2 regions of the Mycobacterium sp. Aquia_213 genome follow, and region 2 is predicted to be linked to the other one. Evidence: riboswitches for the same ligand, from Rfam matches in the RefSeq annotation. Region 2 holds a riboswitch; the other holds the start of a gene.
What was found. Region 2 has a riboswitch for cobalamin ahead of metE (5-methyltetrahydropteroyltriglutamate--homocysteine S-methyltransferase). Riboswitches for the same ligand answer to the same signal wherever they lie in the genome.

Region 1 (7,073 bases), 2.5 Mb from region 2:
TACTGGTGGAATCGGTGACGGAGCAGCTGTCGATACAGCAGGTCTCCCGACCGTAGAGGCGCCGCTAAGCGCGGCAGATGCGCGGGTAAGCAAGCGCGCGAAAGGGTGTAGAAGATGGTGACGAGCGCATGACCGACGACGAGTCCCGCCCCAGCGACGCGCCCAAGCCGGCACCACGTCCCGGGCCGCGACCGGGTCCCCGTCCCGGGCCGACACCGCGACCCAGCGCGCACCCGGTGGTGTTGCCCCCGACCAGCAACCCGCACAAGTACGGACGCGTCGACGACGACGGGACGGTGTGGCTGGTCAGCTCGGCCGGCGAACGCATCATCGGCTCCTGGCAGGCCGGCGACCGTGAGGCGGCCTTCACCCACTTCGGCAGGCGATTCGAGGACCTGAGCACCGAGGTCACGCTGATGGAGGAGCGGCTGGCCTCCGGGAGCGGCGATGCACGCAAGATCAAAGCCAACGCCGCCGCGCTGGCCGAGACGTTGCCGACGGCCTCCGTGCTGGGCGACATCGACGCGCTCGCGGGCCGGCTGACCACCCTGGTCGAGCACGCCGACGCCACGGTCGCCGCCGATCGCTCCCGTCGCGACGAGCATCGGGCCGCGCAGACCGCCCGCAAGGAAGCGCTGGCCGCCGAGGCCGAGGATCTGGCCACCAACTCGACGCACTGGAAGGTCGCCGGGGACCGGATGCGCGAGATTCTCGACGAATGGAAGACGGTCACCGGCCTGGATCGCAAGGTCGACGACGCGTTGTGGAAGCGCTATTCCGCGGCGCGCGAGGCGTTCAACCGGCGGCGGGGTTCGCACTTCGCCGAGTTGGACCGCGAGCGCGCGGGCGTGCGGCAGTCCAAGGAGCGGCTGTGCGAGCGGGCCGAGGAGATGTCCGATTCGACGGACTGGGCCGGCACCAGTGCCGAATTCCGCCAGCTGCTGACCGAATGGAAATCGGCGGGGCGCGCGACCCGCGAGGTCGACGACGCGCTGTGGAAGCGCTTCAAGGCCGCCCAGGATGCGTTCTTCTCCGCCCGCAATGCCGTGACGGCGGAAAAGGATGCGGAGTTCGCGGCCAACGCCACCGCCAAGGAGGCGCTGCTGGCCGAAGCCGAGAAGATCGACACCAGCAACCACGAAGCCGCCCGGGCGGCACTGCGGTCGATCGCCGACAAGTGGGACGCGATCGGCAAGGTGCCGCGGGAGCGGTCGGCCGACCTGGAGCGGCGGCTGCGCGCCGTCGAGAAGAAGGTGCGCGACGCCGGGGAGGCAAGTTGGGTCGACCCCGAAGCGCAGGCCCGAGCCGAGCAGTTCGCGACCCGCGCCGAGCATTACGAGCAGCAGGCCCGCAAGGCCGCGGCGGCCGGCCGGAGCAAGGAAGCTCAGGAGGCGCAAGCCAACGCCGAACAATGGCGGCAGTGGGCCCAAGCCGCCGCTGAGGCGCTGACCCGCAGGTCCTAGCGGCTCTCGGCCTGGTCCGGGGGCGTCTCGGCCCCGGGGTCAGCGGGGGTGTCCTGGTCGCCCAGGGTTTCCAGCAGCGTCCTGGACTGTTGCTCGGCGCTGATCCGGCGCCGCTGCTCCTCGGCCGCGAGCTGCACGATCGTGCGCGACCACACCACGCGGGCCCAGTGGAACGTCAACAGAATCACGGTGATCCATGCCACCCACAGCCCGATGCCGGGGCCGGGATGACCGGCGGCCGCGGTCTGGCGTGACCACACCGCCAACAGCCCGGTCGCGCTGGCTATCGACGAGCCCGCCAGCGCGATCCAGGCCAGCGCCCAGCGGCGGGTCAGCAATGCCAGCATCGAGAATCCGACGCCGAAAACCAGTGCCAGCCAGGCGAAGACCTTCGAAGGCAGCGACAGCGCGGCCGCACCGGCGCCGTGACTGCTGAACAGCACGTCCCAGCCGCGGACCTGGCCGGTATGCGGCAAGATGAACGATCCCAGCAGCACGAACACCAGGATGGCGACGATGAATGCCCTTGGGCCGGGGTCGATTTCGCGTGCGACGCGGCGTTCTGCGGCCTCGATCTCGGCGCGCAGTGCGTCAAAGTCCGTGTGTTCTTTAGTCATCGGGTACATCCCAGGGGTTCGACTTGTTCAATGGCCGGCCCAATGCCGGGCATGCCCAACCCGATGCCGCGCGGGCGCCGGCCGGCCGCGTGCGCGTCACCGGCTCTGGTGCGACGGTGGGTCAGGATGCCGGCGTCGGCGATCAGGTGGTGCGGCGCGGCCTCGGTGACCGCAGTGGTGATGATGTCGCCGGGGCGCACCGAGGCGTCGGCGGTGAAGTGCACCAGCCGGCCGTCGCGCGCCCGCCCCGTCATCCGTGCGGTGCGGGCGTCCTTGCGGCCCTCGCCGGTGGCGACCAGCAATTCGACGGTCTGGCCGATCAGTTCGCGGTTGCCCTCCAGCGAGATCTGCTCCTGCAGCTCGATCAGCCGCATATAGCGTTCCTGCACAACGGTTTTCGGTAGCTGCTCGTCGAGTTCCGCGGCGGGGGTGCCGGGTCGCTTGGAGTACTGGAAGGTGAACGCGGCCGCGAACCGGGCCCGGCGCACCACGTCGAGGGTGGCCGCGAAGTCCTCTTCGGTCTCCCCGGGGAATCCGACGATGAGGTCGGTGGTGATGGCCGCATGCGGCATGGCCGCCCGCACCCGGTCGATGATGCCGAGGTAGCGCTCGGCGCGATACGAGCGCCGCATCGCCCGCAGCATCCGGTCGGACCCCGACTGCAACGGCATGTGCAGCGCCGGGCAGACATTCGGCGTCTGCGCCATTGCCTCGATGACATCGTCGGTGAACTCCGCCGGGTGCGGCGAGGTGAACCGCACGCGTTCCAGCCCGTCGATGCCGCCACAGGACCGCAGCAGCTCGGCGAAGGCCCCATGGTTACGGGGCAATGCCGGATCGGCGAACGAGACGCCGTAGGCGTTGACGTTCTGCCCCAGCAGCGTGACTTCCAGCACGCCGTCGGCCACCAGCGATCGCACCTCGGCCAGGATATCTGCCGGGCTGCGGTCGACCTCCTTGCCCCGCAGCGACGGGACAATGCAGAACGTGCAGCTGTTGTTGCAACCGACGGAGATGGAAACCCAAGCGGCATAGGCAGATTCGCGGGCGCTGGGCAGCGACGACGGGAACTCCTGGAGTGCCTCGACGATTTCCACCTGGGCGACTTTGTTGTGCCGGGCCCGGTCGAGCAGGGTGGGCAGCGACCCGATGTTATGCGTACCGAAGACCACATCGACCCAGGGCATCTTGCGCAGCAAGGATTCTCGGTCCTTCTGGGCCAGGCAGCCGCCGACCGCGATCTGGAAGTCGGGATTCTCACGCTTGCGCGGGGCCAGATGGCTGAGGTTGCCGTAGAGCTTGTTGTCGGCGTTTTCACGCACCGCGCAGGTGTTGAAGACCACCACATCCGCGTCGGCGCCCTCGTCGGCGCGGTGGTAGCCGGCGGCCTCGAGCAGGCCCGCCAACCGCTCGGAATCGTGGACATTCATCTGACAGCCGTAGGTGCGCACCTGGTAGGTACGCGCCGAAGCCACTGTCGAAGTCACGGGGCCATGGTACGGCGACCGGGGCCTACCCCATTAACGCGCAGCTAGACGCGGCGGCGTTCCCGTTCGGCGTTCAGCTCGGCGAGGACAACCTCGCAGGCCAGGTTCTGGCTGTAGCCACGGCGGGCCAGCATTCCCACCAGCCGGCGAGTGATCCGCGCGTCGTCCCCGCTGAGCGTGTCCCGCCGCAACTTGGCCCGCACCAGCTCTTCGGCCCGGTCTCGCTCGGCACCGGCGTCAATGCCGGCCAGTGCCGTGTTGATGAGCTCTTTGTCGACGCCCTTGGTGTGCAGCTCGGCGGCCAATGCGCGCCTGCTCTTTCCCGCCCTGGTGTGCCGGGACTGCACCCACTGCTGGGCGAAGTCGGCGTCATCCACCAGCCCGACGGCGGCCAGCCGGTCGAGCACCCGAGCACTGACGTCGTCGGGGTATCCGCGTTTCGCAAGCTGACCGGACAACTCGGCCCGGGTGCGCGACCTCGCGGTGAGCAGGCGCAGGCACAGTGCCCGCGCCTGCTCTTCGCGGGAGGGCTCAGAAGTCGACGGGTGCGGGCAAGACGTCGTCATCGGTCACCACGGCACCAATGCCCAGCTTTTCCTTGATCTTCTTTTCGATCTCGTTGGCAACGTCGCCGTTCTCCACCAAGAAGTTGCGGACGTTCTCCTTGCCCTGGCCGAGTTGTTCGCCTTCGTAGGTGAACCAGGAACCGGACTTGCGAATGAAGCCCTGGTCCACACCCATGTCGATCAGCGAGCCTTCCCTGCTGATGCCACGGCCGTAGAGGATGTCGAACTCGGCTTGCTTGAAGGGCGGCGCCACCTTGTTCTTGACGACCTTGACCCGGGTGCGGTTGCCGACCGCGTCGGTGCCGTCCTTGAGCGTCTCGATCCGGCGCACATCCAGGCGCACGGACGCGTAGAACTTCAACGCCTTTCCACCCGTGGTGGTTTCGGGGCTGCCGAACATCACCCCGATCTTCTCGCGGAGCTGGTTGATGAAGATCGCCGTGGTTTTTGAATTGCTCAGCGCGCCAGTCATTTTCCGCAGCGCCTGGCTCATCAGCCGGGCCTGCAGGCCGACGTGGCTGTCGCCCATCTCGCCCTCGAGCTCCGCGCGCGGCACCAGTGCGGCCACCGAGTCGATGACCAGAATGTCCAGGGCGCCGGAGCGGATCAGCATGTCGGCGATCTCCAGGGCCTGCTCCCCGGTGTCGGGTTGGCTGACCAGCAGGGAATCGGTGTCAACGCCGAGTTTCTTGGCGTAGTCCGGGTCCAGGGCGTGCTCGGCGTCGATGAACGCCGCGACGCCGCCGGCCGCCTGGGCATTGGCCACCGCGTGCAGGGCGACGGTTGTCTTACCTGAGGACTCCGGGCCGTAGATCTCCACGACCCGGCCGCGGGGCAGGCCACCGATGCCCAGGGCCACGTCCAGCGCGATGGATCCGGTCGGAATGATCGAGATCGGCTGACGTGTCTCGTCGCCGAGACGCATCACCGAGCCTTTGCCGTAGCTCTTCTCGATCTGGGCCATTGCCAGTTCGAGGGCCTTTTCGCGGTCGGGCGCTTGCGCCATGGTGTCTCTCCTGTAGTCGTCGTTCTCTGACCGGTATCGGTCGGTTGGCCGTGACACTAGAGAGACCCACCGACAAGTCATCGTCGAACGATCCCCACAGTAGACGAACACCTGTTCGATTCAAGTTCGACACGCCGCGGGAGTTACGTGTGGCAATATCGGCTACCGAAAGGGCGCCGACGGGCTGCATGAACTTGAGGAAACCGGTGCGAATCCGGTGCGGTCCCGCCACTGTGATCGGGCACATCCGAGACCCGAGAGCCAGATACTCACCGCCGGCGCTTCCTCACTAGACGCTGGGGCGGATCTCCCCAGAGAGGCTGGATGCGCACGCATGGATATCTCCGGCGAGCTTGCCGAAATATCTTCCTACAAAGGGTTTTTCGCGCTGACCGTGGGCGGCGCGGGGACAGGTTGGCACCCGGTCCGCCAGGACTACGCCGACGGCTTCGCCGGTTTGATCGACACCACCGCGAAGCGCTACAACACGACGGACGTACGGATCGGCGCCTCGCTGGTCCACCTCGGCCACGCCACCCGGCTGTGGTCACCGGTGCTGGCCTGCGCGTTGGCCCACGGCGTCGTCCCGGACCTCAAAGACCTGGAACGCGCCGACGACGGCGCGCAGTTGCGCCTGCCCGAGCCCGCCGGAGAGCCGGTCGAGCACATCTCGGCGGAATTGTTGTATCGCCTTGTGGTGCAACACCATATGCAGCCGTTCGCGGCCGGCCTGCAGGTCAAACTGGCGCCCGCACTGCTGGCGGGCAACATTTCGTCCGCGCTCGTCGGCGCATCGCGCGCACTGCTCATGGCCCGGCCCGACCTGCGCGCGCGGATCGTCGAGAGCACCGAGTCGCTGCTGGAAACCGGCGTGCTGTCGGGATCCGGCGCGATCACCGGCTCACATCTGGGCTTCAAGCGCGACAGCTGCTGCCTGTTCTATCGCCTGCCCGGGCGATCCGTCTGCGGTGACTGCGTGTTTCGCGAGGCACCACGGTCCAGCAGGCGTTGAGTGTGCAGCCAGGGCGGGCAGTGTGCGCCCAGGGCGGCCTGGATGCACACTCGCGAGCGGGCGAGCGGGTCAGCGGGTAAGGCGGCTCACCACTGCTCGCGGGGCACGTCGAAGTCGACGCACAACGCCCGCCAGACGTCGCGGGGTTCGGCGCCGTCCTCGATCGCCTGGGCGGCGGTCCGGCCCTCGAAACCCGGCAGCACGTGATCTACCAGCACCGATGCGCCGTACGCCGCGCCAAACCGCAGCACCACCCGCTCGTTGAACTCCGTCAGCCGCACGCCAGCCAACATACCGAGCACGGTCATTTCGCGAGCGCCAGCGCCTGGTGGCATACCCGCACCGGGTCGGCGACGCGGTGGAGGCCGGACGCGGCGGTGCGGGCGGCCTCGCGGTAGCGGGGGGTTGCCAACACGTCGTTGACCGCCTCCACCAACACCTCGGCGGTCAGCGGCCGAATCAGCCGCGCGCTGCCCTGCCGCATCACCCGGTTCGCGATCTCCCACTGGTCGCCGCCGCCGGGCACCACCACCAGCGGCACGCCGGCCAGCAGCGTCTTGGCCACCATTCCATGACCGCCGCCGCAGATCACCAAATCGGCGTGTGCCAGCAGCTCGTCCTGACGCCCCAGCCCGACGAGGGCCCACGGCGGCACGGTCAGATCCGGTCCGGCCAACCGGGACACCAGCAGGCGCGACCCCACCGGCAACGTCTCCCCCGGTGTCAGGCACCCCAGCGCGACTTCGGCCAGACCTTCGGTCCCGATCAAGGCGGTCGACGGCGCGATGACGATTACCGGCCCGGAGCCGGCGGGCACTTCGAGGATGTGATCGGTCGGCTCGAAGTGCAGCGGCCCGACCACGACGGCCTCGGCCGGCCAGTCCGGGCGGGACACTTCCAGCGCGGGCAGCGTGGCGATCAA
Region 2 (7,073 bases):
GGCCCAGCTGGAGAAGATGTACGGCAAGGAGCGCGCACAGATCCCGATGTATCTCGGATATGCGTTCCGCGCCATGAACACTCACGGCAGGGCATTGTTCACGCTGGCGCACCGGGCGATGGCCGGCCAGAACGAAGACGACTACGTCATCACCGACGGGGAGCGGATCTGCAGCACCGCGATCGGATGGAATTTCGGCGACGGCCACATGCACAACGAGCAGCTGATCGCCGCGATGCAGCAGCGCTGCGGCTTCCTGCCCGGTGAGGTGCGAGTCGTACTACTGGACGCCCAGCCGATCCATAAGCAGACCCAGACCTACCGGCTGGTGGACGCCGCGACCGGTGAATTCGAACGCGGCATCGTCAAAGTGGCTGACATGGTCACCCGGCAGCCCTGGGCCGACGATGTGCCGGTCCAGGTGCTGTCCGAGCGTGACGAAGAGCCGAAGGCCGAGGCCGAGCCCGAGCCCGAAGCCGAGTCAGAAGAGGCGCCGCCGAGCGTCGAGCCGGAGCGCGGCCCCTAGACCCCTGCGCGGACTTCCTGCGCGGCGGCGACCATATTCTGCAGCGACGCGTTCACCTCATCGGTGTTGCGCGTCTTGAGCCCGCAATCGGGGTTGACCCACAGCCGCTCCGCCGGAACGGCCCGCAGCGCGGCCCGTAGCGACTCGGCCATCTCGCCCGTGGTGGGCACCCGCGGCGAGTGGATGTCGTAGACGCCCGGGCCCACGCTATTGGCGAAGCCGACCGCGTTCAGGTCGTCCAGCACCTCCATGTGCGAGCGTGCCGCCTCGATGGACGTGACGTCGGCATCCAGGTCGGAGATCGCGCCGATCACCTCACCGAATTCCGAATAGCACAGGTGGGTGTGGATCTGCGTCGAGTCGGCAACGCCGGAGGTGGCCAGCCGGAAAGACCCGACAGCCCAACGCAAGTAGTCATCCTGATCGGCCCGGCGCAGCGGCAGCAGCTCGCGCAGCGCGGGCTCGTCGACCTGGATGACCGCGATGCCGGCGGCCTGCAGATCCACCGTCTCGTCGCGGATGGCCAGCGCCACCTGGTTGGCGGTGTCGGCCAACGGCTGGTCATCGCGGACGAACGACCACGCCAGGATCGTCACCGGACCGGTCAGCATGCCCTTGACCGGCTTGTCGGTCAGGGACTGCGCGTATTTGGCCCACTCCACCGTCATCGGCTGCTGGCGGATCACGTCGCCGTAGAGGACCGGCGGCCGCACGCAACGGCTGCCGTAGGACTGCACCCAGCCGTTCTTGGTGGCGAAGAAGCCGTCCAGCTGCTCGGCGAAGTACTGCACCATGTCGTTGCGCTCCGGCTCACCGTGCACCAGCACGTCCAGGCCGAGCTCCTCCTGCAGCTTGATCACGTCGGCGATCTCCTGCCTCATCCGACGGTCGTACTCGGCCCCGTCGATCTCACCGGCGACCAGCGCGGCGCGGGCCTTACGGATCTCGACGGTCTGCGGGAACGAGCCGATCGTCGTGGTCGGCAGCGGCGGCAGGTGCAGCCGCTCGTCCTGGCTGGTGCGCCGCTGTGCCGCGTCGCCGCGGTGCACACCGGTCGCTACGACCGAGTCGAGGCGCTCGCGAAGCCGGTCGTTGTGCAGCCGCGGATCCTTCTTGCGGGACGCCACGGCGGCGTTGGAGGCCGCGATCTCCTGGGCGACCGCGTCGCGGCCCTCGTGCAGCGCCCGGGACAGCGCGACGACCTCGGCGACCTTCTCCTGCCCGAACGCCAGCCAGCTGCGCAGCGCGTCGTCCAGGCCGGTCTCCGGCTCCAGCGAATACGGCACGTGCAGGGTCGAGCAGGATGTCGAAACCGCGACGCTTCCGGCCGGGCCGAGCAGCGTCGCCAGCTTGGCCAGCGCCGCCTCGAGATCGGTGCGCCAGATGTTGCGTCCGTCGACGACACCGGCCACCAGGATCTTGTTGGCGAGCTCGGGCACCGCCGCCACCGCGGTGTCGGCGCCGTAAACCAGGTCGACGCCGATGGCTTCGACGGGTGTGCGGGCCAGCGCCCCCAACGAGTCGCCGGGGTCACCGAAGTAGGTGGCGACGTAGATCGCCGGCCGGTTGCTCACCTTGCCCAGGGCGTTGTAGACCGCCTCGGCCAGTGCGGGGGCGTCGGCGGAGATGTCGGTGACCAGCGCCGGCTCGTCGATCTGTACCCACTGCGCGCCGTTGTCGGCCAGCAGCGACAGCAACTCGGAGTAGATTCCGACCAGCTCCTGCAGGCGCTCGATCGGCGCGCCGCCGCCGTTGACGGCCTTGCTCAGCAACAGGAAGGTGATCGGCCCGATGACGACCGGGCGCGCCGGAATGCCTTGCTCGAGAGCCTCTTTCAGCTCGGAGAGCACCTTGTCCGGGTTCAGCGTGAACTTAGTCGCCGGCTCGATCTCGGGAACGATGTAGTGGTAATTGGTGTCGAACCACTTCGTCATTTCCAGCGGCGCGACATCTTTGTTGCCACGTGCCGCGGCGAAGTAGCGGTCCAGGTCGTCGGGAACCTGCGCGGCCCGGGCCGGCAACGCGCCGAGCATGACCGCGGTGTCGAGCACCTGGTCGTAGTAGGAAAAAGTGTTGATCGGCACCGAGTCCAGGCCGGCGTCGGCCAAGCTTTGCCACGTGTCGCGGCGCAGTGTGGCGGCGATGTCTTCGAGTTCCGCTCGGCTGGTGCGGCCTTTCCAGTAGCCCTCGGTCGCGCGCTTGAGTTCGCGTTTCGGGCCAATGCGCGGAGAGCCGACGACAGTTGCGGTGAATGCTTGGGGGGTCACGATATTCGTCCTTAAATCGGCGTGGTGGTCACCGCCAACGGACCTGCAGCCAATCCAAATGCGGTTTGCACCTAAGTACCAACCACAACGGCTGCAGCCTAACGCCCATTCCACGAGGCGATGAGCCGCCGGACGCGGCGCGTCCGACACAACTGGCAGGTCTCCGGACTCGCAGGCGCGCACCGGGTGGTGCTCCTAGTGGCCGTCGCTTCCCAGTCGTTCTGACCAGTGCCATATGACGGCGTTCGTTCCTGCATACCGTTGCGGGACAGTCCCGGATTCTCACCGGGTTCCCTCTTACGAAGCGTTACTAACGTTGCTTCGCTCAATGCCGGCGCCGCGGGTGGCGGCGCAAGCAGACCAGCTGCGAGATGCAGTTTAGTCAGCCTGCCAGCGCCTCCGCGATCGGGATGTCTCCGTTGTTGAATTCGATGGTCCGCCGGATCGTCGAATCGTCGGCCAGCGCGGCGGCCACGACGAGAGCGACATCGGCGCGCGACACCGAACCTTTGCCCTGCCCGACGACGATGCGGCCGGTCGCCGGTTCCAGTGTGAGCCTGCCGGGACCCAGCACCGTCCAGTCCAGTTCGCTGTCCCGCAGGTGGGTGTCCGCGGCGGCCTTGGCCTCCGCGTACGCGAAGAACGGATCATCTTGCGGCACGCCATGATTAGGCCCGGCACCGAAGTAGGACACCATCACGAACCGCTTGACGCCCGCCTGCGCGGCGGCATCGATCACCCGGATCGCCGCGTCACGGTCGACGGCATACGTGCGCGCCGGGTCGCCCCCGCCCGCGCCGGCCGAGAAGACGACCGCGTCGTGCCCGGGCAGCAGATCGGCCAGCGCGTCCGTGTCCAACTGCTCGATATCGGCGATCACCGGCTTGGCGCCGGTGGCGGCGACATCGTCGGAGTGGTCGGGATTGCGGAACACCGCGCTCACCCCGTCGCCACGTTCGGTGAGGATGCGGGCCAGCTGTAGTGCGACCTTGCCGTGCCCGCCGAACACGATGATGCGTGCCATGCCTCCGACGGTAGCGCCGTTAGAGCTTGACGCGCCCCATGATGATGTCGATGATCGGCTTGCCCGGGGGGTAAGCGTTGGTCAGCGACGCCATCGTGTGGCCGTAATCCACCAGCACCGTGATCCCGTTGACGCCGAAGGCCGCGGCACTGTTGAGGAACGCCATCACGTCGCCCATCTGCTCGGGCGTGTGCACCTTGGAGCCGGTCTCCTCGCGGTAGTCCTGGGCAAAGGTGAGCCACAGGTCGGCATTGGCCTGGGCCAGCGGGGTGTCGGTCGGGCCCGGGCAAATCGCGTTGATGCGAATGCCCTTCTTCAGCAGCGGCAGGCCCTGGGTCGCCACGTAGGCGTTGACGATCTTCTTGCTGGTGCCGTAGTGGATGATGCCTTCCGACTCGCGCGCCTGCGACCAGGCCACGGCCGCCGCGTAGTCCGGTGTGGCCAAAAAGTCGGTCAGCAGTTCCAGGTCGTTCTCCCAGCCCATGCCGGCGACCGAGGAGATGAAGCAAATCGCCGAGCCGGACGGCAGCTGGTTCTTTTCCAGTAACCGGTCGATGAGGTGGCGGTGCCCGATGAAGTTGATCTTCAGCAGGTCGGTCGCGCCGTCGGCAACACCGGCCGCCGAGAAGAGGGCGTGGACGGGACCGTCCAGCTGCTCGATCGCGGCGTCGATCGACGCGGGGTCGCGCAGGTCGACCTGGATGTACTTGGCTACGTCAAAGCTCACCGGCGCGTAATCCATCACGATGACTTCGGCACCAAGCTCGGCCGCTGACTTGGCCGCCGCGGCGCCCATGCCAGTCGCGCCACCGACAACGAGAGCGCGCTTGCCGTCGTAGCGCAACCGATCGACAATGGTCATGGAAATCCCCTTCTCGGATAATGCCAACGCGGTTCTAACTGCTCAACTGTATGGGTAACAGTTATTTGGTTCAATACCGGGTCCGGATTAAATTAGGTGGTCTTACTTGCCGCGGACGGCGGCACCGCGCAAGACGGTGTCGCGGGTGTGCACCAACGCCGCGCGCTTGCCGATCTCGCGCAGAATGTTCTCCGGTATCCACTGCAGGCCGATGACGCAGCGCGCCAGCATCGCGGTGGAGGGAGCCTCGATGCGGATCTCGCCGGCGCGGATGCCTTCGGAGAGCAGCGATTTCATCTGCCGCAGGCGCGTGGGATACGACCAGCCCGGATTGGCAGTCGGCGGCGATTGCCGCATCCACGCCAGCTGAATCCGGAATTCGTCGGAGAAGCGGTCCAGCGCATTGACGTTGATCCAGCTCAGCGCATCCAGCTTCTCGATGGGGGTGGAATCCGAGCGCAGCACGCTGACCCACCCGGCCTCAACCTTCTGCCCGAACGAAATCATGATCGAGTCGAGAAGTTCGTCCTTGGAGCCGATCACCCGATAGACGGTGCCGGTGCCAAGACCCGCGGCCGACGCGATGTCGCGGATCGTGGTGGCCTCATAACCCTTGCGGCCGAATTCGGTTCGTGCCACCGCACGGACGTGGGCAGCCTTGTCGCTGGGATCGGCGTCGCTGTCGTCGGCCCACGATTCGATGACCGCGCTGGCGGCCGCAAAGGCGTTGGACCGATCCAATGCCGCATCGGTGGGTGGGCGGGCCGCCAACCCCTGCAAGATGATTCGGCACAGCAGCTCGGCGACCTGGTCGGGCGCAGAGTTGTGGCGCATCACGTCGAGCCCGACCTGCAGCATGGTCTGACAGATGCGGTCGGCCAGCGTGGGGAGATCGATGTCGGGCTTGACGTAGCCGCTCCACCTGCCGGCGCGCAGCGTTTGCACCATCGCCTCTTGCACCGCGAGAGACTGCTGCCGGGTCAGGTTCATCAATTCGGGGTCCGCGCTGGGTCCCTCGTAGAACGACATCTGCAGCGCTGCCCGGTGGTGCACCGCGCAGTTGGCGACCGCCGATCCCAGCGCGACGATTTTCTCGGCGGCCGGTCGCGAATCGGCGTCGTCGAGTCTCGCCTGGGCGGTTTCCCCGATGCGGTGCAGATCGTCCTGATAGCGGCGGATCAGCTCGATCAGGATCGCTTCTTTGGATTCGAAGTGGTGATACAGGCTTCCGGGCAGAATCCCCGCCGCGTCGGCGATCTCCTGCAACGAGGTTCGCAATCCCGAGGATGCGATCAAAGACGCGGCGGTCTGCAGGATCTCGGTGCGGCGTGTCCCGGAGTCGTCGTTGCCGGCCTGATCCAGACGATCGGCCGTCGCCCGCTTGCCCTTAGCCAAGGTTTCGGCTTTGGCCATGGCTAACGGTGCGCATATCGAGAGGACTGCGACCGGGACACGCTACGCATTCGTCCTCCTGCCGAACCAAATCTTTGTTAAAGGTTATCAGATTGCCCGATCGGAAACCGGCTCAAATGCGCTGCTAACAGCGGTGACAGCCCATTCTAAGGCCCTACAGCCCGGGACCGTCCCAACTGTCCACCGCGACCACCTCGTCGAGCGGGCGTCGGGGGGCGGGGGAGAAGGTGTGCCCGGACCGCAACCGGCCCACCGGCAGCAGGGCACCCTGGACGAAGGTCGGCGGGATCCCGAGCAGCTCGCGCACCTCCTCTTCGTGGTGTAGGTGCAGGGTCGTCACGCAGGTGCCGTAGCCGCGGGTGTGCAAGGCCAGCTGAAAGTTCCACACCGCGGGGAAGATCGACCCGTACAGCGTCGCCAGGTGGAACGACTCGTCGCCGTCGATGCGCGGCAAGTAGGGCTCGTAGCTTGGGATTACCAGCAGCGGTACCTTCGCCAGGTTCTCGACCAGCCACTCCGTCGACGACATCAGCCGGCTCTCCGGCGTGCCGGCCGGCAGCAGGTCGGCGAGCAGCTGACCGCCGACCCGCTTCAGGTACGCGTCGCGGTACCACTCGGCGATCTTCTCCCGCTTCTTCGGATCGGCGACCATCAGCCAGCGCCAGGCCTGAGAGTTCGAGCCGTTGGCGGCCTGCAGGCCGACGCGCAGACATTCGCGAATGTCCTCGAGATCCACCGGCGCGTCCAGGTCGAGGGTCTTGCGCGCGGAACGGGTGGCGGTCAGCAGGTATTCGATATCCATCAGTCACCCCTCTTCGCAAGGCGCGCACCGAGTTCAGTGAGATACCGGTCGGGCCCGCCGAGAAGTGCACTCCAGCTCAGCAGGCGCTTGAGGTAAAGATGCGCATCGTGCTCCCAGGTGTAGCCGATCCCGCCGAACACCTGGATCGCCGTGTCGCCCACGGTGGCCAGTCGCCCGGC

Region 1: another riboswitch for cobalamin. It lies ahead of LMQ14_RS17770 ((2Fe-2S)-binding protein); the one in region 2 lies ahead of metE (5-methyltetrahydropteroyltriglutamate--homocysteine S-methyltransferase).

What each region holds. Positions count from the first base shown of each region.
Region 1 is NZ_CP113116.1:3,799,643-3,806,715, forward strand. Features, by position in the region: gene LMQ14_RS17745 (DUF349 domain-containing protein) at 129-1,463, shown strand; gene LMQ14_RS17750 (hypothetical protein) at 1,460-2,089, opposite strand; gene miaB (tRNA (N6-isopentenyl adenosine(37)-C2)-methylthiotransferase MiaB) at 2,077-3,510, opposite strand; gene recX (recombination regulator RecX) at 3,612-4,133, opposite strand; gene recA (recombinase RecA) at 4,099-5,139, opposite strand; cobalamin riboswitch at 5,303-5,431, shown strand; gene LMQ14_RS17770 ((2Fe-2S)-binding protein) at 5,474-6,151, shown strand; gene LMQ14_RS17775 (DUF3046 domain-containing protein) at 6,238-6,432, opposite strand; gene LMQ14_RS17780 (glycosyltransferase) at 6,456-7,073, opposite strand, start outside.
Region 2 is NZ_CP113116.1:1,321,876-1,328,948, forward strand. Features, by position in the region: partial or broken gene LMQ14_RS06370 (DUF3556 domain-containing protein) at 1-427, shown strand, start outside; gene metE (5-methyltetrahydropteroyltriglutamate--homocysteine S-methyltransferase) at 523-2,793, opposite strand; cobalamin riboswitch at 2,930-3,123, opposite strand; gene LMQ14_RS06380 (SDR family oxidoreductase) at 3,176-3,817, opposite strand; gene LMQ14_RS06385 (SDR family oxidoreductase) at 3,837-4,679, opposite strand; gene LMQ14_RS06390 (TetR/AcrR family transcriptional regulator) at 4,782-6,092, opposite strand; gene LMQ14_RS06395 (nitroreductase family protein) at 6,247-6,894, opposite strand; gene LMQ14_RS06400 (acyl-CoA dehydrogenase family protein) at 6,894-7,073, opposite strand, start outside.